Regions from separate parts of the Enterocloster bolteae genome, predicted to be linked through region 3. Evidence: riboswitches for the same ligand, from Rfam matches in the RefSeq annotation. Region 3 holds a riboswitch; each other region holds the start of a gene.

Region 1 (7,153 bases), 430 kb from region 3:
TCCTCGGTGTCAAGGGCAGCGTCCACTATGGTCCTGGCAATGATTCTCGGACCTCCCAGGCTCTCTATGACCTCATCCTCTGTCTGTCCCTTGGCAGCCTCCTCCATAATATAGGAGTCATAATACCGCAAATTCTCCTGTATGACGGAATAGGGTACCCGTCCTTCCAGCTCACTTTTTAGTCCCTGCAAAAATTCTGTCCTGCTCATTACTCAACCCTTTCCTTAATCGTTCCCTCTCTGTAAGCAGCTACCAGCTCCTTCAAATCGGCTATCTGTCCTTTTAATTCTTTTCCTTTATCCGTATCAGCCACCATCACCCTGCTCTTTACTTTCTCCACCACGGATACCTTTGGCGTGCTCTCCTTCTTAGGGTCAAAGGGCCTGTGCTCTGCCAGAGCCAGGTGATGTGAATTATAAATCAGGGTATATCCCGCAATGCCCGTGGTGCTCTGGTATGCCTTCGAGAGACCGCCGTCAATGATGAACAGCTTACCGCCCGCCTTCATGGGCTTCTCCCCATCCTTTAGCTTAACCGGCACATGGCCGTTGATAATGTGGGAGCCCTCCACGGGAAGCCCGAATTCCTCCAGCAGGCGGTTGCAGAATTCTTCCTTCAGGCTCAGCTGGTAGTAGGGGTTCATCACTTCCTTATATGTGGATTTATCCTCCACGAAATAATGTTCAAAGGTAGTCATCTTATCCTTGCCGAATACAGGGGATTTTGCCCCGCACCACAGATACCACATCATATCCATGGCCTGCTCCTTACCGGGCGTCCCCTCCGGCATGAAATAGGCATTCTGAACCTGCTGGTTAAAGAAGTCCATCAGCGCCTTCCCGCCATAGGATACCCCGTTCATGGTGATGGTATCGAAAGAACCGTCCTTTTTCATGGGAATACAGCCATGGTAAAGGAGGTTGGAATTATAACATTTATAAATGGCCCCATGGGAGTACAGGAATCTTATATGCTTATGCAGCAGTTCCCCATGCTTGAAGGAGGCCTGCAGGGTGCGCAGCAGCTCCTTCTCACCACGGCTCAGCTCCAGAGGATTCTTTGGGTCCACGGTCGGGAAATTCATGTCCAGCATGGGAAATGTTTTTCCTTCAATGACCACTGTACCCTTCTCAAAGTCCACGCCGGACAAAAGGACCCTGTTGTCCATCTCATACTCCGGATGGCGCTTAATCATGGCGCCCTCCACCTTAAACTGAATCACCGCAATGGCCTTGTGCATCTTGGCCGCCAGGCCGGGGTCCACTGCATCGTAAATGTTCTCGTCCAGAATTTTGGGCATGAACCGTGTGCAGGGGTCGTCCTGGTACACCTTGGCTGCAAACATGGAAAGGGGCCTTAGATTGATGCCGTAACCATCCTCCAGCACATCAAAGCTGTTGTAACTGATGGCAATACGCAGCACATTGCAGATGCAGGCCAGATTTCCTGTTGCTGCCCCCATCCATGAAATATCATGATTCCCCCACTGTATATCCACATCGTGGAAGCACATGAGCTCATTCATGATAATGTCCGCCCTTGGCCCCCTGTCGTAGATGTCGCCTATAATATGAAGGTTGTCAATGGTCAGGTTCTGAATCAGATGGCACAGGGCAATGATGAACTTGTCCGCCGTGTCATTCTCAATGATGGAGTGTATAATTTCGTTATAGTACAGTTTCTTGTTATCGTCGTTGTAGTCCACGTGAAGCAGCTCGTCAATGATGTAGGCAAATTCCTGCGGCATCTTCTTGCGGACTTTTGAGCGGGTGTACTTGGAGGACACCTCCTTGCAGCTTTGTACCAGACGGTAGATGGTGATTTTCTGCCAATCCTCGGTGTAGTGCCCCTGTTTCATCATACGGGCCAGGTTCCGCTCCGGATAATAAATCAGGTTTGCCAGCTGTACCTGCTCCTCCTCGGGAATCAGGTGGCCGAAGGTCTCCTTGATTTTCTCCCGGGTAATGCCGGACGAAGAACGCAGCAGGTGTATAAACGCCTCATATTCCCCGTGCAAGTCGCTGAAAAAATATTCGGTTCCCTTGGGAAGACTGCAAATCGCTGTCAGATTGACAATTTCACTGGTGGCTTCCTTTACTGTGGGGTATTCTTTTGCCAGGAGCTTAAGATATGCCAAATCCCTCATCATCATATTCCCCCAATCCCAATTGCATTTTATTTAAAGTTATAGTAACATATTCTTAATGAAATGAAAAGTTTTTCCAACTGAACAAAGGTTTAAGATTATCTAAATTTTTTCTAAGGAGAAGAGATGCCAATGGAGGAATTATACGTATTTGGAACAGGAAACGCCCAGGCCACCCGCTGTTATAATACCTGTTTTGCCATAAAGGACGGGGATGAATATTTCATGGTGGATGCAGGAGGAGGAAACGGCATCCTGCGCATCCTGGAGGATATGGATGTGGACCTGTGCCATATCCACAACATTTTCGTCACCCATGAGCACACGGACCACATCATGGGTATTGTGTGGATGGTGCGCATGGTGGCTGCTGCCATGAAAAAAGGAAAGTATGAAGGCGAGCTGCAGATTTACTGCCACCAGGGACTGGTGGATACCATCTCCACCATCTGCCGCCTGACGATCCAGGGCAAGTTCTATAAGATGATTGGAAGCCGCATTTTCCTGGTGCCGGTGGAGGACGGCGAGACAGTCCATATCTTGGACTATGACGTCACCTTCTTTGACATCCTGTCCACCAAGGCCAGGCAGTTCGGATTTACCACCACTCTGAAAAACGGCCGCCGGTTTACCTGCGCAGGGGATGAGCCGTACAACGCGGAGTGCCGCCCCTACGTGGAAGGCAGTGACTGGCTGCTTCACGAAGCCTTCTGCCTGTACCGCGACCGTGATATCTTCGAACCCTATGAAAAACACCACAGCACGGTAAAAGAGGCCTGCGAGCTGGCAAAGGAGCTCTCCATCCCCAACCTTGTGCTATGGCATACGGAGGACAAACACCTGTCGGAGCGCAAAGCCCTATATACGGCTGAGGGCAGGGAATACTATGACGGCAATCTGCTGGTGCCGGATGACGGGGAAATCATCCCGCTGTAAACGTGCGGTGTACGCCGCATTCGTGTACACAGGATTCGTGTACGGCGGATTTATCTACGGCGGATTACAGAGTTATGTTAAGAGATAGGAAATCACCACGGTTCTATATTGCCGTGGTGGTTTTTTACTTACATGGGCAAGAATAGTCGAGAAATCCTTTTTCCGGTTCTGTATAATGATAAACGTCGGAGGTGATACAGATGAAAGAACAGATAGAAGCAGTCCAAAGAATGCAGGATTATATAGAGAGCCACTGGCAGGAGTCCATTACTCTGGCTGATTTATCGAAGGCCTCCCATTTTTCTCCCTGGTATTCTGCCAGGCTGTTCAGGAAGCTGACCGGTCTTTCGCCGGCTGACTACATCCGGCGTTACAAACTGTCCCGGTCCGCCCTGCGGCTGCGGGACGAGGACTGCAAAGTCATTGATGTTGCTTTTGATTTGGGATTCGGAAGCGTGGACGGATACCAGAGGGCATTTCTCCGCGAATTCGGCTGTAATCCCCGTGAATACGCCGCTCATCCCGTTCCCCTGTATCTGATGACCCCCTACGGCGTAAAATACAGATTCACAGAAAAGGAGCCCATGAATATGGAACAAATTAAGAACGTATTTATTCAGGTCATTGAAAAACCAGCCCGCAAGGTCATCCTTAAGCGGGGCATCCAGGCGTATGATTACATGACCTACTGCAATGAAGCCGGCTGTGATGTGTGGGGACTTCTCACCAGCATCAAATCCATAAGCGGCGAACCGTTATGCCTCTGGCTCCCCGAACAATACCGCCCGGAGGGTACATCCCAATACGTTCAGGGCGTGGAAGTATCCTCAGACTACAGCGGTCCTGTGCCGGAGGGCTTTGATGTAATCCAGCTGCCGGCTGCCAGTTACCTCATGTTTCAGGGAGAGCCCTTCGAGGAAGAGGACTTCTGCCAGGCCATACAGATGGTTCAGACAGCCATGGAACGTTACGATCTGTCGGTCATCGGTCTGGCCCCTGACCCTGAAAATCCCAGAATTCAGCTGGAACCCATAGGGACCAGGGGATATATCGAAATGCTTCCGGTAAAACAGGCTGTATCCTCATCTCATTCACACCCGGCGCCGGCTGTTAATCCTTAAGAAGCCTTAACCGCCCGCCGTCCTGAATCCGAATGGATGATAACGCTGACCCTTTTATAGACCAGGGCGGTGAGCAGGCTTACAATGGCGCCTTTCAGTATATTAAAGGGGCCTACAGCCAGGATTACGAATGTCCACACATTGCTGATAGCCGGGTTGATGGCCGCGCCTGCAGCAATGATGGTGTCCAGGGGCATGAAATGGGAATAGAACGGAAGCATAACAACCGCATTGAGTATCACAGCCACAATTGTCATGATTACAGTTCCCGCAGCCATTCCCATGACAGCCCCCTTTTTCGTCTTTTTAAGCCTGTAAATAATACCGGCCGGCAGCACAAGGGAGCATCCAAAGCAAAAATTGGCAAACTCCCCCACAAATCCCGTGCTGGTAGGCTTTAGTATCAGCTTCACCAGTATTTTCACCAGTTCCATGACAACGCCTGCCACAGGCCCCAGGGCAAAGGTACCCACAAGCACCGGCACCTCACTGATATCCATGCCGTAAAATGACGGCGCGATAAATGGAAGCGGCACCTCAAAAATCATAAGCACTGCCGCCAGGGCGCCGAACATGGCCATGACGGTTACATTCCTTACACTGAGTAAGTGATTCTGTTTCATTTCCCTATCCTCCTTGTTATGAGCACTTAGTGACCGTATTTTGGTCACTTACGTGCGATACATGACCCTTCACTTGGTGAGGTCTCCCACGAACCTAGTGAAGGGGCCCGTTATGAGCACTTGGTGTCCGTTTTCCGGTCACTTACGTGCGTATATGTGTCCTTCGGAATGCGTGCACTATAAAAGCCCCGGATACGCAAATAATCCGGGGCCTGTTCATCTACCACTTACACACCTTCTTCTCTCATCCAGACTATACTGTCGGTTCTGGAATCACACCAGATCAGCCGCCGTAGCGGGTCGCGGACTATTACCGCCGGTAGGGAATCACACCCTGCCCCGAAGAACTTTATTTAATTATAGCTGAATCATAGCACATATGAGGGTGGTTGGCAATAGGCTGCGCCATAATTTCCCCATTTCCCCATTTCAAACCCAACGTTCTGACTCAGCGCTTCCAGACTACCACGTCCTCCAGCTTTTTGCGCGGACGTGGCGGCGGCGATTCCTCCGGATACCCAAAGGCCACGGCTGCCACCAGCTCATCCCCGCAGTCCATCCATGCGCACAGCTCCTCATAGGCAAAGAATATGTCGCAGATCCACAGACTGCCGATTCCCATATCCGTTGCTTCCAAAAGCATATTCTCAATTGCCGCGCTGACAGACTGGATATTACAGAGCTCATAAATCCTGTCCTCGTCGTTGAGGGGAGAAAACATCCCCTTCCCCAGGGGATTCAGGACAAATATGACCACAGGCGCCTGTTCCATGATTTGGACCGTGTACTCCGCGCCTCCCAGGTGCCTGCTGCTGTCCGGCAGCATAGCTTTTCCTGCCTTCTCCCGCTGGATTCCGGCCTGAAACGCCCTCAGCATGTTTTCTTTTGCCTGTCCCTGAATGACCATAAATTTCCATGGCTGCCTGTTCTTTGCTGACGGTGCCTTTATCCCGCTTTCCACAATTTTACAGATAACCTCATGGGGTATTTCCTTGTCTGAGAACCTGCGTATACTTCTGCGCCTGTCTATTGCATCCATTTTCTGTCTCCTTCGTATTTTCCGGGCAGGCTAAACTCCTATGGCCATTATTCTTCTATGGCCATTATCCATCTGCGGCTGGTATCTCCATACCCGCGATTCTCCTGAATCCGCGATTCTCCTGTACCCGCTACTCTCCCAAAGCCATCCTGTAAATTTCCATCATCTCTTCCTTGCCCAGTTCCCGGATGCCCGGCAGGGTACGCTTTCCCATGTTGGTGCACTTGACAGCCATTTCTTCCAGGCGTTCTTCCTCCACACCCAGTTCTTTTAAGGAAGAGGGCATACCCAGGCTCTTATAGAAATCTTCTGTGGCCCGGATTCCTGCCAGGGCCGTGTTCATAGGGCAGTCAAAATCCATGTCTATGTTCCACACCTGGACCGCATAACGTGCGAAGCGGTTCACATCACTGGGGCACACAAACCTGGCCCAGGATGGCCACAGGGCTGCCAGACCTGCTCCGTGGGCAATGGATGGGTACATGCCGGAAAGCTCATGCTCCAGCTGGTGGACCTGCATGAAGAACTCCCTTCCAGCCCCTGTCAACCCGTTGTGGGAAAGGCTTCCTCCCCACATAAGAGCGGCTCTGGCTTCATAGTTATCCGGATCTTTATCGGCAATCCTTCCTGCCTCCACCGTGGATTTTAACAATGCCTCGGCTATGCGGTCCGTCAGTTCCGTATCCCTGGTCTTGCTGAAATACCGCTCCAGGGTATGCATCATGATATCCACTGTTCCGCAGGCTGTCTGGTATTTGCTTACCGTGCAGGTCAGCTCCGGGTTGCAGATGGAAAACAGCGGGCGGTGGGTCACGCTGTTAAAGCCCCGCTTAAATCCATTTTCCTCATTTGTAATGACACAGGACGCGCTCATTTCACTGCCCGAGGCAGAAAGCGTAAGAATGACGCCCACCGGCAATGCCCTGGCAGGCACAGCCTCCTGGCGGAAATAGGTCCATACATCCACATCCGGGTTCCCTGCGCCGTCTGCTATACACTTGGATGAGTCAATCACGCTGCCTCCTCCAACAGCCAGCACCAGATCCACGCCCTCCTTCAGGCACAGTTCGATGCCCTCCTTGGCCTTAGACAGAGTGGGATTGGCCTGTACGCCCCCCAGCGTCACATACTGTATTCCCTCTGTCTCAAGAGAGCCTGTAACTGCGTCCAGAAGTCCGGACTTCTTAGCGCTGGACCCGCCGAAATGCACCAGCACCTTCTTAAATCCGTATTCCTTGACAATCTTTCCTACCTGCTGATGGGTATTCTTTCCAAATATCATCCTGGT
Region 2 (7,153 bases), 870 kb from region 3:
CCTGGTCCTGAAATTCATAGGCCCGGAGTTTATTGAGAAGCCCGATGCCCCGGCCTTCCTGGCGCATGTAGAGGAGAACTCCCCGTTCTTCCTGCTCAATCCGGGCCATGGCAGCGGCAAACTGCTGTCCGCAGTCGCAGCGCAGGGAGCCAAAGGCGTCGCCGGTCAGGCATTCCGAGTGGACCCGGCATAACAAGTCCCGGCCGTCCCCGATCTCTCCTTTTACCAAAGCTACATGATGTTCCCCGTTCAGCAGGTTCCTGTAGCCGTAAGCTTTAAAGGTGCCGTAACGGGTTGGCATATGGGTGACGGCAGCGCATTCCACAAGCTTATCGTGCTGTTTGCGGTAGTTCTGGAGAGCCTTGATGGTGGTGATTTTCATATTCCATTGTCCGGCCAGCTTAAGGAGCTGGGGCATCCGCATCATGGTTCCATCCTCCTTCATGATTTCACAGCAGAGCCCGCATTCACTGAGACCGGCCAGGCGCATCAGGTCAACGGTGGCTTCGGTATGTCCGGCCCGTTCCAGCACTCCGTTTTTTCTGGCTGCCAGCGGAAACATGTGGCCGGGACGCCGGAAATCCTCAGGCCGGGACCGGGCATTTACACACTGTCTGGCCGTTACGCCCCGTTCGGCCGCGGAAATGCCGGTGGAGGTGCTTATGTGGTCAATGGAAACAGTAAAGGCTGTCTCGTGGTTGTCGGAATTGTGGGATACCATCTGGGGAAGCTTAAGCCTTGTACACAGTTCCGGGCTCATGGGCATGCAGATAAGGCCTTTGCCGTGCACTGCCATGAAATTCACGTTTTCCGTGGTTGCATGTTGGGCGGCGCAGATAAAATCGCCCTCATTTTCCCTGTTTTCATCGTCTGTCACCAGTACGATTTTTCCCTGGCGCAGTTCGTCCAGTACTTCTTCTATGGTGCTGAATCCTTTTATGGTGTTGAATCCTTCCATGGTGCGATAAATCCTCCTTGTTTTTAATGGGGACAATTCAGGTGTCCTGTTTTTAATGATTCGTTTATTTGCTGTCCGGTACTGGCGCCGCTCAAAATCCATATTGTTTGAGCAGTTCCGGCGTGATTCGGCTGCCGGTCCCCGTGCTTTTGCTGTCCACCCCTTCTGTGCAGTGGAATGGCGGGGGGATTTTTATGAATTTTTCGATATATTTCCCCACACAGTCGTTTTCCAGATTGACCACGCAGCCTGGTTTCAGGGTTCCCAGAGTGGTACAGAAGGCTGTATGGGGAATCAGGGATACGCAAAAATCCTGATCCCTTACCCGGGCAACCGTCAGGCTGACTCCGTCTATGGCAATGGAACCCTTTTCGATGATGCGGCGCAGGATGGACGGGTCAGAGCGGACGGTGTACCACAGGGCGTTGCCGTCCCGGGCAATACTCACAATGGTCCCGGTGCCGTCAATATGGCCTGACACAATATGTCCGCCGAACCTGCCGCCTGCCGTCATGGCCCGTTCCAGGTTAAGGGGACTTCCCGCGGGAAGACGGGCGAGATTGGAACGCTTCAGGGTTTCAGGCATTACATCCGCATAAAAACAGCCGGAATCAAAGGAATATGCGGTAAGGCAGACACCGTTGACGGCAATGCTGTCTCCTTTTTGAATGTCCTCCAGGACTCTGTCTGCTTTGACGGCCAGGCGGGAACCGGATAAACCGCCCTGAACAGACATCAGGATTCCGGTTTCCTCTATGATTCCTGTGAACATGGCATCAACTCCCCTTCGATAAGAATGTCCTGGTCCAGGACCGTGATTTTGGTCTTTCCCAGGGAAAAGCCCTGGTATGGGAATTCCACCCCTCTGCCTCCCACAGGTGTTTTGGCGGTTGCGCCTCCAAAGAGTCCGGGGGAAATATAGGCCTGCACTCTGTTTACGATTCCCTGGTTCAGGGCGGACCAGTTGAGGGTGGAACCGCCTTCCAGCAGGACGCTGTCAATGCCCATCTGTCCCAGGCGTTCTGTGAGGGCATTCAGATCCACGCGTCCCTCACGGGGCGGAAGGAGGAGGATTTCACAGCCCTTTTCTTCATAGGGAAGCCATGCTTCCCTGTCAGGACAGCAGGTGGCCAGTATGGTCCTGGCCTGGGAGCAGGTGGCAGCGACCTGGGAATCCGGCGGTGTGCGAAGCTGTGAATCGCAGATAATCCGCACCGGATTCCTGGTATCCGGGAGACGGCATGTAAGCAGGGAATCATCGGCCAGTATGGTTTCCACACCGCACATGACAGCAGAATACCTGCTTCTGTCCTCATGGACCCTTCGGCGCGCTCTCTCCCCGGTAATCCATCGGGAATGCCCGGCAAAGGTGGCTGTCTTGCCATCCAGTGTCATGGCATATTTCATGATAACAAGGGGCCGGCCGGTCTTTATGTAGTGGAAGAATACGTGGTTGAGTTCCCTGCATTCTTCTTCCAGAATACCTTCTGTCACTTCAATGCCGTTGGCTACTAAGATTTTGGTGCCCTTGCCGGATACCATGGGATTGGGATCTCTTGTGCCTATGACCACCCGGCGGATGCCGCTTTCTATGATGGCATCCGTGCAGGGCGGGGTCTTGCCGTGATGGCAGCAGGGCTCCAGGGTTACATACAGGGTTGCGCCCCTGGGAGATTCGGTCAGGGATGCAAGGGCATTCCGCTCTGCATGGGGCCCACCGAAATAAAGGTGGCTGCCCTGTCCGATGATACGGCCCTCCCTGACAATGACAGCACCCGCCATGGGATTGGGGCTGACCTTTTTGCAGCCCTTTCTGGCCAGTTTCAGTGCGATGGACATGTAATCAGAATCGTTCAATGCGGTGCCTCCTTTACAAATGATGGGACACGCATGGCGCAGCCATGGCCTGTCCCCTGGTTCATAGCTGTAAAAAACAGCTATAAAAAATGCCTTGAACCGGTATCGTTCAAGGCAGAAAATATAAAACCCAAGGCACAGTTTCTGTGCCATATGGAGGGCATGGGGGTGGGAGGTACACAAAAGCCCTGGAATGATAGTTCATTCCAGGGCACTTTCAACCAGCCACAAAAAGCGCATAAGCGCGTCCATGTCATCGTTCCATCTTCTTTCATCCAGACTGTACTGTCGGCTTCGGAGTTTCACCGAATCATGCCTTGCGGCTCGTGGGCTGTACCACCGGTAGGGAATTGCACCCTGCCCTGAAGATATTATTCAATTGAGTGTTATTATAAGCACTGTGCGGCGGTATGTCAAGAAGGATTTTTGGAATAACGGTTAAATCTCAGGGCGCATTGTGCTATAATGAAACCATGAAAGCAAACCATGGAAGCAGGCGTGGGCCTGCGCTGTCAGAACAGGAGGATGGGCGTATGAAGGAAGGAAAGAAACTCATTGTGACCATTGGCAGACAGTACGGCAGCGGCGGCAGTGAAATCGGCGCCAGGCTGGCCAAGGAACTGGGAATCCATTTCTATGACAAGAATATCCTGCGCATGAATTCAGACCAAAGCGGTATCAAGGAGAGCTATTACTATCTGGCAGACGAGAAGGCGGGAAACAAGCTTTTGTATAAGATTATCAAGAGCCTGACCCCGGAAAAGGGAAGTCCTTCCTTTGGCTCCGACCTGGTGTCGGCGGACAATCTGTTCCGGTTCCAGTCCGAGGTTATACGAAAGCTGGCGGCGGAGGAGAGCTGTGTTATCATGGGGCGCTGTGCCGACTATGTGCTGGAGGGCGCGGAAGGTCTGGTAAGAGTATTCCTGTACGCGGATATGGAATACCGGGAAAAGCGAATCAGCGATCTGGGCTATTATGAGCCCAGGGATATCAGGAAGAACATCAAGCGCATTGACAGGGAGCGGAGGGATTACCACCGGTACTACACAGGCCGCGACTGGGAAAATGTGGAGAACTACGACCTGATGCTGAACACGGCATCCCTGGGAACAGAGGGGGCCATGGAAGCCATACGTGCCTATTTGCGGATTAAGGAATATGAGCTGTAGCGTGCCGGAACCTGCCCCTAAGCTGCACTTTTCAGGTTTAGGGGAAAATACATGCATATAATAGGCTGGGCCGTATTATATTTAGGTAATGAAAAGAAACTGCGAGGTATTACATGGCAACCAATCCAGAACGGACATCCAGTGGACTGCTGCAGATTAACGTAATCAACATACAGAATAATTTTCCCATACAGAACGCCAGGGTCACTATCAGCTATAAAGGAGAACCGGACCGCACGGTGGAGCAGCTGACCACCAACAGTTCAGGCCAGACAGAGCAGGTGCAGCTTCCGGCGCCCCCTGTGGAATACAGTCTGGAACCAAGCATTATCCAGCCCTATTCAGAATATAACCTGATGGTGGAGGCAGAGGGCTTTGAGCCTCTGGCCATATCAGGCACCGAGATACTGGCCCAGGCCACGGCCATACAGCCGGCAGTCATGACACCGGTTGGCGGGGAAACACCTCCCGAAGACCCGGTGGTGATACCGGATCATACCCTGTACGGGAATTATCCCCCAAAGATAGCGGAACCAGAGATAAAACCAGTGAACGAGAGCGGGGAAATCGTACTCAGCCGGGTGGTAGTGCCTCAAACCGTGGTGGTCCATGACGGGGTGCCAACGGACAGTACGGCCAAGGACTATTATGTGCCCTACAGGGACTACATAAAAAATGTGGCATCCAGCGAAATATATTCCACCTGGCCCAGGGCCACCATAACAGCCAATGTGCTGGCAATCATGTCCTTTACCCTGAACCGGGTATACACTGAGTGGTACAGGAACCAGGGCTATGATTTCACCATCACGTCCTCCACTGCCTTTGACCACAAGTGGATATATGGAAGGAATATATTCGAGAGCATCAGCCTGATCGTGGATGAGATATTTGATAACTACCTGTCCCGTCCGGGTGTGAGACAGCCTATCCTGACCCAGTACTGTGACGGGCGCCAGGTCCAGTGTCCGAACTGGATGACACAGTGGGGGTCATGCTCCCTTGGAGAGCAGGGCTACAGTCCCATTGAGATTCTGCGTCATTTTTACGGGGACAGCATTTATGTAAACACAGCGGAGCAGATATCCGGGATACCGGCCTCCTGGCCTGGCAGCGACCTGACCATAGGAAGCTCCGGGGATAAGGTGCGCCAGATGCAGGAACAGCTGGATGAGATAGCAACGGTTTATTCGGCCATTCCCAGGGTGACGCCCGACGGGATATACGGTTCCGGAACAGCGAACGCGGTGCGGGAATTCCAGTCTATCTTCGGACTGCCCCAGACAGGAGTGGTGGATTTTGCCACATGGTATAAAATATCGCATATTTATGTGGGAATTACCCGGATTGCGGAATTAGTGTAATAATCTGATTTTGCAGCATGATGAAAAAGAAGTGAAAGGTATGATGGCCCCCGGTGCTGCCGGGGGCTTGTTTTTAATTGCGGCGGGCTTTTTTGGCGGGTGGGGGTGGGGGTGGGGGTGGATATGACCGGACAGGAAAAATTAAAATTAATTAACAAGGTACCTTGACAAAAAGAAAAAACAGGAGTAAGATATAAAACACAAGGTACCTAACTAATTAATTAGTTCGTCAGACCATATAGGAACCGGATGGCATTTGAGATAATATCTAAGATGACAGATGAAGTAAAAAATCAGATGGTTGTGATATGGATTGGCGGCATCAGCGAGATAAGGAGAGAACGATATGGACGAGAATAGAAATGAAATGGACAAGATGGAAAATACCAATCATGCCGGCAATAGCAGCAATAGCAGCAATGCCAGCAATGCCAGCAATACCAGTAATGCCGGCAACACCAGTAATTCTAATAATGATACCACCCAGGACTACTGCCCATGCTGTCCCAACCATTGTCAGGCAGACGCCCTGGAATGCGGAAAAGGAACACGGTACTTTCAGGAAAACCCCAGCGAGGGTGAACACTTTCGGGAGCATCATCATGGACAAGGCCATGGGTTTCATGGAAGATGTCCCGGACATCTTAACCGGGAAGACATGTCCCTGGAGGATATCCTTTTGTACCAGTTCCGTTCCTGTACCCACTTTTTCCGTTACGGAATGGGCGGAAAGACAGGCCAGCAGAGAATACTGGCCATGCTGGCGGAAAGGGGAATCATCACACAGCGGGAGCTTCAGGACATGCTGGGAGTGCAGTCAGGTTCCCTCAGCGAGATTCTCAATAAGGTAGAAACGTGCGGTTATATCATGCGCAGGCAGAATGAAAGGGACAGGCGCCAGATGAATCTGGAACTGACAGATTCAGGAATGGAGGCAGCCCGGAATTTCAGGGAAGAACATATGAAGAAAGCCAGAGCCATGTTTGACGGGCTGACAGAAGATGAGAAAAAGCAGCTGTCCTCCCTGTTGGAGAAGATGATGGAGCACTGGCCCCGGATGGAGGAAGGAGGAGCCTGCGGACAGGGGGGTGGCAGCCGGTTCGGCAGGAGAGGTTTTCCGGGAGCAGACAGAGAACACGGGACAGAGGACCGGCGCCGCGGAGGAAGGATGGGAGGCAGACATTCCCTATAAAAAGCAGACATCAGAGACAAGGGCAGGGCGCATATTTTTGGTCCTGTCCTTGTTTCGTCCGGTCTGTATACTGCCCTCTTTGTACTAAAAAAAATTTGATTATCACAAAAAAATTTAGCTCCTAAAGTCATTGCAAATTCATATGAAATACAGTATAATCTTTACAATTTGGGCTGAGGTCACATGGCCCTTAAGCAAACACATAAGAAAGGACAGGTACCCCCATATGAAAGCATACCTCATACTGGAAGATGGAACTGTGTTCACCGGGACCAGCATTGGTTCTGAACGTGAAGTCATCAGTGAAATCGTGTTTAACACGTCAATGACCGGTTATCTGGAAGTGCTGACCGATCCGTCCTATGCAGGACAGGCCGTTGTCATGACATATCCCCTTATTGGCAATTATGGAATCTGCCATAAGGACATGGAGTCAGCAAAGCCCTGGCCGGATGGCTATATTGTAAGAGAATTATCAAGAATCCCCAGCAATTTCAGAAGCGAGGATACCATTCAAAACTTCTTAAAAGAACACGACATTCCCGGTATCTGCGGTATCGATACAAGAGCCCTTACCAAAATATTAAGAGAAAAAGGCACCATGAACGGTATG
Region 3 (7,153 bases):
TTCCTTCAGAGTACCTGCATCAATGGGTTTATTCCCTTCCAGGGGACCTGACAGTCCTCCTATCATGGTTCCGTATAATGGACCTGCGCTTCCTCCTCCGATCTCCATGGTATTGTCTCCCAGGTCCTCCAGAAATGTCTCCACGTCATCGTCATCCCAGCCATCCAGGCTCTTCTCGATCAGACCGGCAATCTTTCCAATGGTAACGCCGTGGTCCCCGTCGCCGAATCTGGAATCAATTTCGCTGAGATAATCCTTGTTCTCATTCCAGACCTGGGCGGCTTTTCTGAACATTTTTGTAATTTCCGGTTTTGAAAGTAACATATGTAACCTCCTCTCATGCATTTTCCCCAAATTACTCATGATTTTAGATTAACATTTGTTAGTTCCTTTGTCAATTATTCATCGCTCCCATCTTTATTTTTTGCCCTAATGCACAAAAAATGCGCAGTCCCTTTAGCAAACTGCGCATTTATGGTTACGTATGTAACCCAATATTATTCTAACGCTTCCCTGACCACATGCTCCGGTGCAATAAAATGTTTCAGGTAACCGGTTTTTAAGGCTGCCCTGAATGCCTTTGGGCTGGTATTGGCAGAACAGATACCCACCACATGCCTTGTCCTGGTCAGAAGCTCCAGTGGAATCTGAATAGCGTAATCCGTATCTGACCGGATGATATGTCCCTGGCTGTCCATAAAATAATTCAGGATCCGCCCCACTGCCTTCTGCCTTATGAGCAGGTCTCCATATCTGGCCTCCGAAGCAAAATCCGGTACCGAAGGAAAATTCCCGATATTGACCAGCGCCACATCCAGTTTTTCCCAGACATGATATATCTCATGGTAGCTGTCCAGCTCTCTGGTCAGTTTCAGCTCCTGCTCAGAAAGCACGCAGGCCGGTGAATAGATAAATCTGGGCTGGGCCCCGCTGTGCTCCGCAATGGAACGCACCAGTTCATTGGAGTGGTAATTCTTAAGCCCCACGCCGCCGTTTCCTATGAGCGGGCAGACAAATGTTCCTATGGGCACCAGCTTCGCCTTCTGCTCCATATGCTTTACAACATCCCCTATGATATGGCCCCATCCAATGCCCAGGCTGGCGCCTCCCAGCTCTGACAGATAAGAGATGGCCGCCTCTGCCACAGCCTCATTGGTAGTCTGGTCATTTGGCCCTCCGGGTACAGCCACACCGTCATAAATCCCAAAGCAGCGTCCCACCAGTTCCATCAGTGACGGCGCGCCGCCGGATTCCCCCTTGGGTGCATTTATCCGGATGGTGACAATGCCCCGGTCCCGCGCTTCCTTCAAAAGCTTGCTGACCATGGGACGGGATATACCGTATCTGTCCGCAATCTCACTCTGGGTCCTGTCCTGCTCATAATACATTCTGGCCACATTGACCAGACGCTCTGTTTTCTTATCCATACTGCCTCTTATTCATATCGCCTGGACCTCTTTGGCATGTCACAAAAGCGTATACTCCAGCATCTCATACGCCAGCCTGCTGCCCTCATTGATATCACCAGGCAGAAGGGCCCTGGCCACGCATTTCTCATCGTCATCTAAAACATCCGTGCGCTTCAGATAAGCGTAATCCCCATCAATCCGTTCCACTCTGTAATCCACACGCTCAAACATGGCTGTATTCCACCTCCGCTTCCTATTTACGGCCGCAGCACTGGCGGTAACGCTTACCGCTGCCGCAGGGACAGGGCGCATCCGGGTCAATGCGGGCTGTCTTGGCGTCCAGCTCCACCCGGTTATAACCACAGCTTCCAACCGTCCTGGTTTCCTTCCATACCTGTTCCATGATTTCATCGAATCCATTCATCTTTTCCTGGGAATCCAGGTTCAGTCCGAAATGCTCCATGATGTCTTCCACTGCTTTTGGCGTTGTCCCCAGCCTTATGTGGTGATGGATGGAGGACGCTGCCTCCTGAGCAGTCTCCTCATCGCAGCCAACCATGGCCAGGAAAAATGCCTTCAGCGGACGGATATGCCTCTTAATCTCCACTGCTCCGGTTCTGGCAATCTCCTTTACCTGGGCGGCAGAAGGTATATAAAACTCCTTGCCCTTCTGATAATTCAAGACATCTTTATAGGCATCTGCCTGAACCAGATCCCAGTCAATCAACCGGCCGTCCCAATAAGCAAAATCAGTCCAGACCCCTTTCATCTCACGGCAAAGGCGGGTGATTTCCCCTGCATCTGCCTCACAGCCAACTGTCTTGCAGATTGTCTCCACCTGACCCGCGTCAGCGGCGCCGTAAAGGTATACTGCCGCCTTACAGCAGGCCCATACCTGGCTGCGGTAATGACGCTCAGACCGGAATTTCTCCGTATTCAGTTCATCATATGCCTCTGCCACATCCGAAGGAACAACTGCTGTGCCCATACTGGTAAACCCGCAGTAACCGCCGTAGTGCAGAAAACGGAGCGCTTCCAGGTCCCCCTGGTATTCCATTCCTCCGGCTGCTGCGGCCTTCTCAAACTCTGCCGCGGTTTCATCGCTTATGGTGCCGAAAAACTGACCCATGCGCCGGGAATCCAGCAGGGCTGCAGCCAGAGCCGGGGCCAGCTTATTCTTTCCCAGCTCATCGCATCCCCCAATATGGTGAACCTTGGCAATGCGCAGAAGCTCGGTCTTTTCAAACCTGGAAAACAGGTCCTCCAGCCTGTGGATTACCCTTGGGGCCGGCCTCTGTGTTTCCGGCTTTTCAGTATCCCGGAGGCCGGTTACCTGCTTGTGGGCTGCATGTTCCCGGGATGCATGTGCCTGTACCAAATGTTCCTGAGCCCCATGTTCCTGAGCCGCGTCCTCCTGTACCCCACGTTCCTGAGCTGCATTTTCCTGCCCGTCTCCCGCTCCGCCTTGTCCGAATGCCGGATGTGCCTTTAAATTGGCATTCACTTTATCCAAATCGTACTCTTCCATTCCCTGCCGGCTGGCCCATTCCTCCATCAAGTCATGCTCCTCAGCTTCAGGGTCAGCCAGCTGGTCCAACAGGTCATAGTAACCGCCTATGCCGCCGCAGTCCTCCGGAATATTGTCTCCCTTATACTTTAACACCTGGGGATAGCTGTATTCATACTCCACTTCCTTTTCCATGAGAATCTGGTGTTCCCATGCATCCCCGAAGTCGTAGGTATATATAAAACGGGGGTTCTCCGTTATGAGCGTTCCAATCTGTGTTCCTTCCTCCAGCACATCGCAGCTGCAAGACTCCATCAGATCGTCTTCCTCTCCCGGATCCCTTATTAGCAGCCCCAGTTTCTTAAACTCAAACTCGTGCAAATGGTAATCATACCAGCCAAAGGCCTCCTGAATCACCTGATGGAGCTGGCAAAACGTAAACTGCTCCGGCACCACCACGCGTCTCCATATAGGCGGTTTACTGCCTTTTATGGTAATTTTCAACTGATAACCTTTCATAAGGCCCTCCTTCGAATTTCAAATATTTGTATAAGCAGGCATCCCGTGCCGTAACAGGCAATATCCTTCCAGTCAAAAACAGAACCCAGGATAATCCTGGCCGCAGTGTTCCCCTGCAGCCCCAGCAGCTCTGCCAGACGGAAATACTGCAGCACCTCTACACATACCGCAAAAAGAAACACATATAACGGCAGCCGCTTCATGCCCCTTGGTACGAACACCCTGACAAAGCAGTACACCAGCACCACCACCAGCATATCCCCTATATAAGGTCTGATAATGCGATCGTGAACATACAGGGCGATAATTAATTCAATTATAAATACAATGATGCTTGCGGCCAGATATCCCCACCTGGCCCTGTATTTTTTCCCGCTATCCATTGGACCTCCATCTACCGTATGCCATTGAGTTCCTGATACATATCCTTGGCAAATGTGTCTGTCATGCCGCAGATATAATCCGTCACCAGCAGCAGACGCAGATACAGCCGTTCCTCCTCATCCCTGTCCCGGGCGCATATAGAATATATCATCTTATAATTGTCAGATATAAGGGAAACCAGCTTTTTCTGCACCTGGGTCATGGGCAGGTCCGTGTCGTAGGGAATCACAGCATCCACAAACCGGTCCAAAAGAAAATCAAATATTGTCTGTGCCGCTATCTCCAGTTTCAGGATGGGTCTGGTGCTGAACGCATACCGCAAAGCAATATCCCCCAGCGCTTCCATCAACAGCTCCACATCCGTACCTGCAAAAAGGTCTCTGGTATAGGTGCCCTCCATAATAGATTCATAGTTGCCGGCAAAACATTCCGTAACGCCTGAAATCATCTGTCCCTGAACGCTGATAATCCAGTTCTGCACCGCATACTGGTCCGGCCTGTCATATCCCTTACCCACGGCCTTCCCATACTTCTCCTCCAGCCATGACACAATCTGGACATAATGGTTTGTCTGGCTGCCGGCCTTATACGCCTTTAACTCAGCCAAAAGGCGTTCATAAGAAATACAGCCCTTCTTAACCGCATCCTCAATGTCCGCCGTCTTATAGGCAATATCATCCGCTGCTTCTAATATAAATGCCAACGGATGCCTTTTTCCCAATGTGCCGGTAGACTCCTGCACATCCTGGAAATTCTCCCTGTCGCCGTGGAAATATCCCATCTTCTTCGTTCGGATATCACCGCTGTCCTTGTCAATCTCCAGGGAAGATACCGGATACTTGATAATAGTTCCCAAGAGAGCTTTTGTCAAGTTCATGCCGTGCTCATCCACCAGGAAATGAAGCCTTGTCACCACCCTGAACGCCTGGGTATTGCCCTCAAAATGGCAGAAGTCCTGTACCATCTGGGGTTCCAGAATCTCCGCCAGGGTTCTCCCCTTAAATGTAAGTCTCTCCAGATTCTTCTTAAACCAATCCTGAATGGCTGTCTCGCCAAAGTGGCCAAAAGGGGGATTCCCGATATCGTGAATCAATCCGGCACACTGAAGAATGTCACACACCGCCGCCTTATGCTCCGGTGTAAAGGTTTCATCCTTGATAATAGTACGGATGCTCTCCGATATGTTCTGTCCCAGGGATTTGGCCAGGGATGAAACCTCCAGGGAGTGAGTCAGCCTGGTACGGATGAAATCACTCCTGTCCAGCGGAAACACCTGGGTCTTATCCTGGAGGCGCCGAAAGGATGCACTGCCGATAATACGGTGATAATCTTTCTCAAACTCTGTCCGCAGGTCCGTGGAGGACTGTTTCTTGTAACTGCGGATGCGGTCGTCGCAAAGCAGTGTCTGCCAATCCATACATACCTCCTTACTGCTTTCCCGCCTGAGTCCTGCCCCTTATAATCCATCAATCCCAGCAATAATACCGGGCCCTGACAGGACAAAACGCGGGATACGTTTCATTCTAGTATATCGGAAGTCGATTCCCCTGTCAAATATGCCTTTTATATGTCAGATTATGCCCTAAACATGCGTCTATATCTATTATCAACAAAATCGTGAAAAAAGCAACAAAAAACTGCATCTTTTGCAGTTGACATCCATTGTTATTTGTGATAGTTTTAAATGAGAAAAGCAAATGAATAGGTTCTTCGGGGCAGGGTGTAATTCCCTACCGGCGGTATAGTCCGCGACCCGCTGCATGCGGCTGATTTGGTGTGATTCCAAAACCGACAGTATAGTCTGGATGAGAGAAGACAATTTTGTTCCTATGAATATTGGGTGTTATCCCTTATTTATATTGACTATGAAGTTAATCTCAGGTTCCCCGGAACCTGAGATTTTTTGTTTCCTGGAACTTCATTCATTGCCGAACCACCGTATCAAAAGCACTTATCAAGGAGGATTTGCTATGAAAACAAAATGGAGTATTCAGAAACTAATTTACACCGGTATGCTGGCCGCAGTTGCCGGCGCCCTCATGTCACTGGAATTTTCCGTTCCAATGATGCCGCCCTTTTACAAGATTGACTTCAGCGATGTTCCGTCCATTATTGCCCTGTTCCTCATGGGGCCTGCTTCAGCTGCCTGGGTGGAAATCATTAAAATCATTATCAAGCTTATCACGGTAGGCACCAATTCCATGTATGTAGGGGAATTTGCCAATCTCATCGGAGTTGCATTGTTTGTAATCCCAATGTGGGCAGTTTACAAAAAAGGCGGGAAGACCCGCCGGGCAGCAATCGCGTCATTGGCTGTCAGCGTCCCCATCCGGACTCTGTTCGCCTGTTTCTGCAATGCATTTATCACCCTACCCCTTTATGCAGCGGCCATGGGACTCCCTCTGAACCAGGTGATTACCATGGTGGCCGCGGTCAATCCGGCCATCAGCGATCTGACCACCTTCATCTTTTTAGCTACCATTCCCTTCAACCTGATTAAGCTTGGACTTAACTGCTTTGTGGGATATCTGCTGTACACCAGACTGCTGGCAGTTTATCCGGCTGTGAGAACCGCGTGAGGAAATGCGGGTTAAAAAACAATCAGGAGGTTATACACATGATACGAAATTATCGGGACTTAACCCGGTTAGAGATGGAGCAGGTCAACAAGGATGAAACCATTGTACTGATTCCCCTGGGCGCGCTGGAGCAGCACGGAAACCAGGCGCCTCTGGGTACGGACGATATCATCGCAGAGGCCATGACAGACTATATACGCAGGGAGTTGGAAGGAGAGCCGTCATCTGAGGATTCAGATTTTCCCATGCTGGTATTTCCGGTCATCCCCGTAGGTCTGAGCACAGAACACAGGAACTTCTGCGGCTCCATTACATTGAAACCCGACACCTATTACCATATGCTGTATGATATCAGCACCAGCCTGGTACACCACGGGTTTAAGAAGCTGGCCTTTCTGGTGTGCCATGGAGGAAATGCCCCTATTGTACAGGTTTTGAGCAGGGAACTTCGCAGTGAGTTCGGCATCTCTCCCTTCATTCTTTCATCCGGGGCCTTTAGCCATCCGGATGTGACGGCCACCATTTCAGAGGGAAATATCTGGGACTTCCATGGAGGCGAGATGGAAACCTCCATGGTCATGGCCGTGGACCCGTCCCTGGTAAAGTTAGATACCTCAGAGGCAGGAATTCCAATTGCATTTAAAGACAATCAGGCACTGAGGCCTTATGGAAACGTATCCATTGGCTGGGTGTCCGAGGACTGGAAAACAGCAGACGGCAAACCCATAGGAATCGGCGGAGACCCGTCAGGCGCC

Evidence for each region. Region 3 has a riboswitch for FMN ahead of CGC65_RS02930 (ECF transporter S component). Riboswitches for the same ligand answer to the same signal wherever they lie in the genome.
Region 1: linked by a shared signal. The riboswitch ahead of CGC65_RS04840 (ECF transporter S component) and the one ahead of CGC65_RS02930 (ECF transporter S component) in region 3 are both predicted to bind FMN.
Region 2: linked by a shared signal. The riboswitch ahead of ribD (bifunctional diaminohydroxyphosphoribosylaminopyrimidine deaminase/5-amino-6-(5-phosphoribosylamino)uracil reductase RibD) and the one ahead of CGC65_RS02930 (ECF transporter S component) in region 3 are both predicted to bind FMN.

The regions. Positions count from the first base shown of each region.
Region 1 covers NZ_CP022464.2:1,033,210-1,040,362, reverse strand. The annotation lists gene CGC65_RS04860 (HAAS signaling domain-containing protein) at 1-209, opposite strand, end outside; gene CGC65_RS04855 (fructose-bisphosphatase class III) at 209-2,149, opposite strand; gene CGC65_RS04850 (MBL fold metallo-hydrolase) at 2,273-3,082, shown strand; gene CGC65_RS04845 (helix-turn-helix domain-containing protein) at 3,283-4,203, shown strand; gene CGC65_RS04840 (ECF transporter S component) at 4,200-4,826, opposite strand; FMN riboswitch at 5,059-5,177, opposite strand; gene CGC65_RS04835 (nitroreductase family protein) at 5,275-5,865, opposite strand; gene CGC65_RS04830 (iron-containing alcohol dehydrogenase) at 5,996-7,153, opposite strand, start outside.
Region 2 covers NZ_CP022464.2:1,477,544-1,484,696, forward strand. The annotation lists gene CGC65_RS06910 (bifunctional 3,4-dihydroxy-2-butanone-4-phosphate synthase/GTP cyclohydrolase II) at 1-958, opposite strand, end outside; gene CGC65_RS06915 (riboflavin synthase) at 1,050-1,730, opposite strand; gene ribD (bifunctional diaminohydroxyphosphoribosylaminopyrimidine deaminase/5-amino-6-(5-phosphoribosylamino)uracil reductase RibD) at 1,712-2,815, opposite strand; FMN riboswitch at 3,075-3,189, opposite strand; gene CGC65_RS06925 (cytidylate kinase-like family protein) at 3,349-3,984, shown strand; gene CGC65_RS06930 (peptidoglycan-binding domain-containing protein) at 4,098-5,348, shown strand; gene CGC65_RS06935 (MarR family winged helix-turn-helix transcriptional regulator) at 5,695-6,540, shown strand; gene CGC65_RS06940 (carbamoyl phosphate synthase small subunit) at 6,767-7,153, shown strand, end outside.
Region 3 covers NZ_CP022464.2:602,755-609,907, reverse strand. The annotation lists gene CGC65_RS02960 (DAK2 domain-containing protein) at 1-324, opposite strand, end outside; gene CGC65_RS02955 (sugar-binding transcriptional regulator) at 498-1,427, opposite strand; gene CGC65_RS02950 (hypothetical protein) at 1,467-1,640, opposite strand; gene CGC65_RS02945 (IS1096 element passenger TnpR family protein) at 1,663-3,435, opposite strand; gene CGC65_RS02940 (ribosomal maturation YjgA family protein) at 3,432-3,818, opposite strand; gene CGC65_RS02935 (deoxyguanosinetriphosphate triphosphohydrolase) at 3,830-5,236, opposite strand; FMN riboswitch at 5,522-5,640, shown strand; gene CGC65_RS02930 (ECF transporter S component) at 5,790-6,398, shown strand; gene CGC65_RS02925 (creatininase family protein) at 6,437-7,153, shown strand, end outside.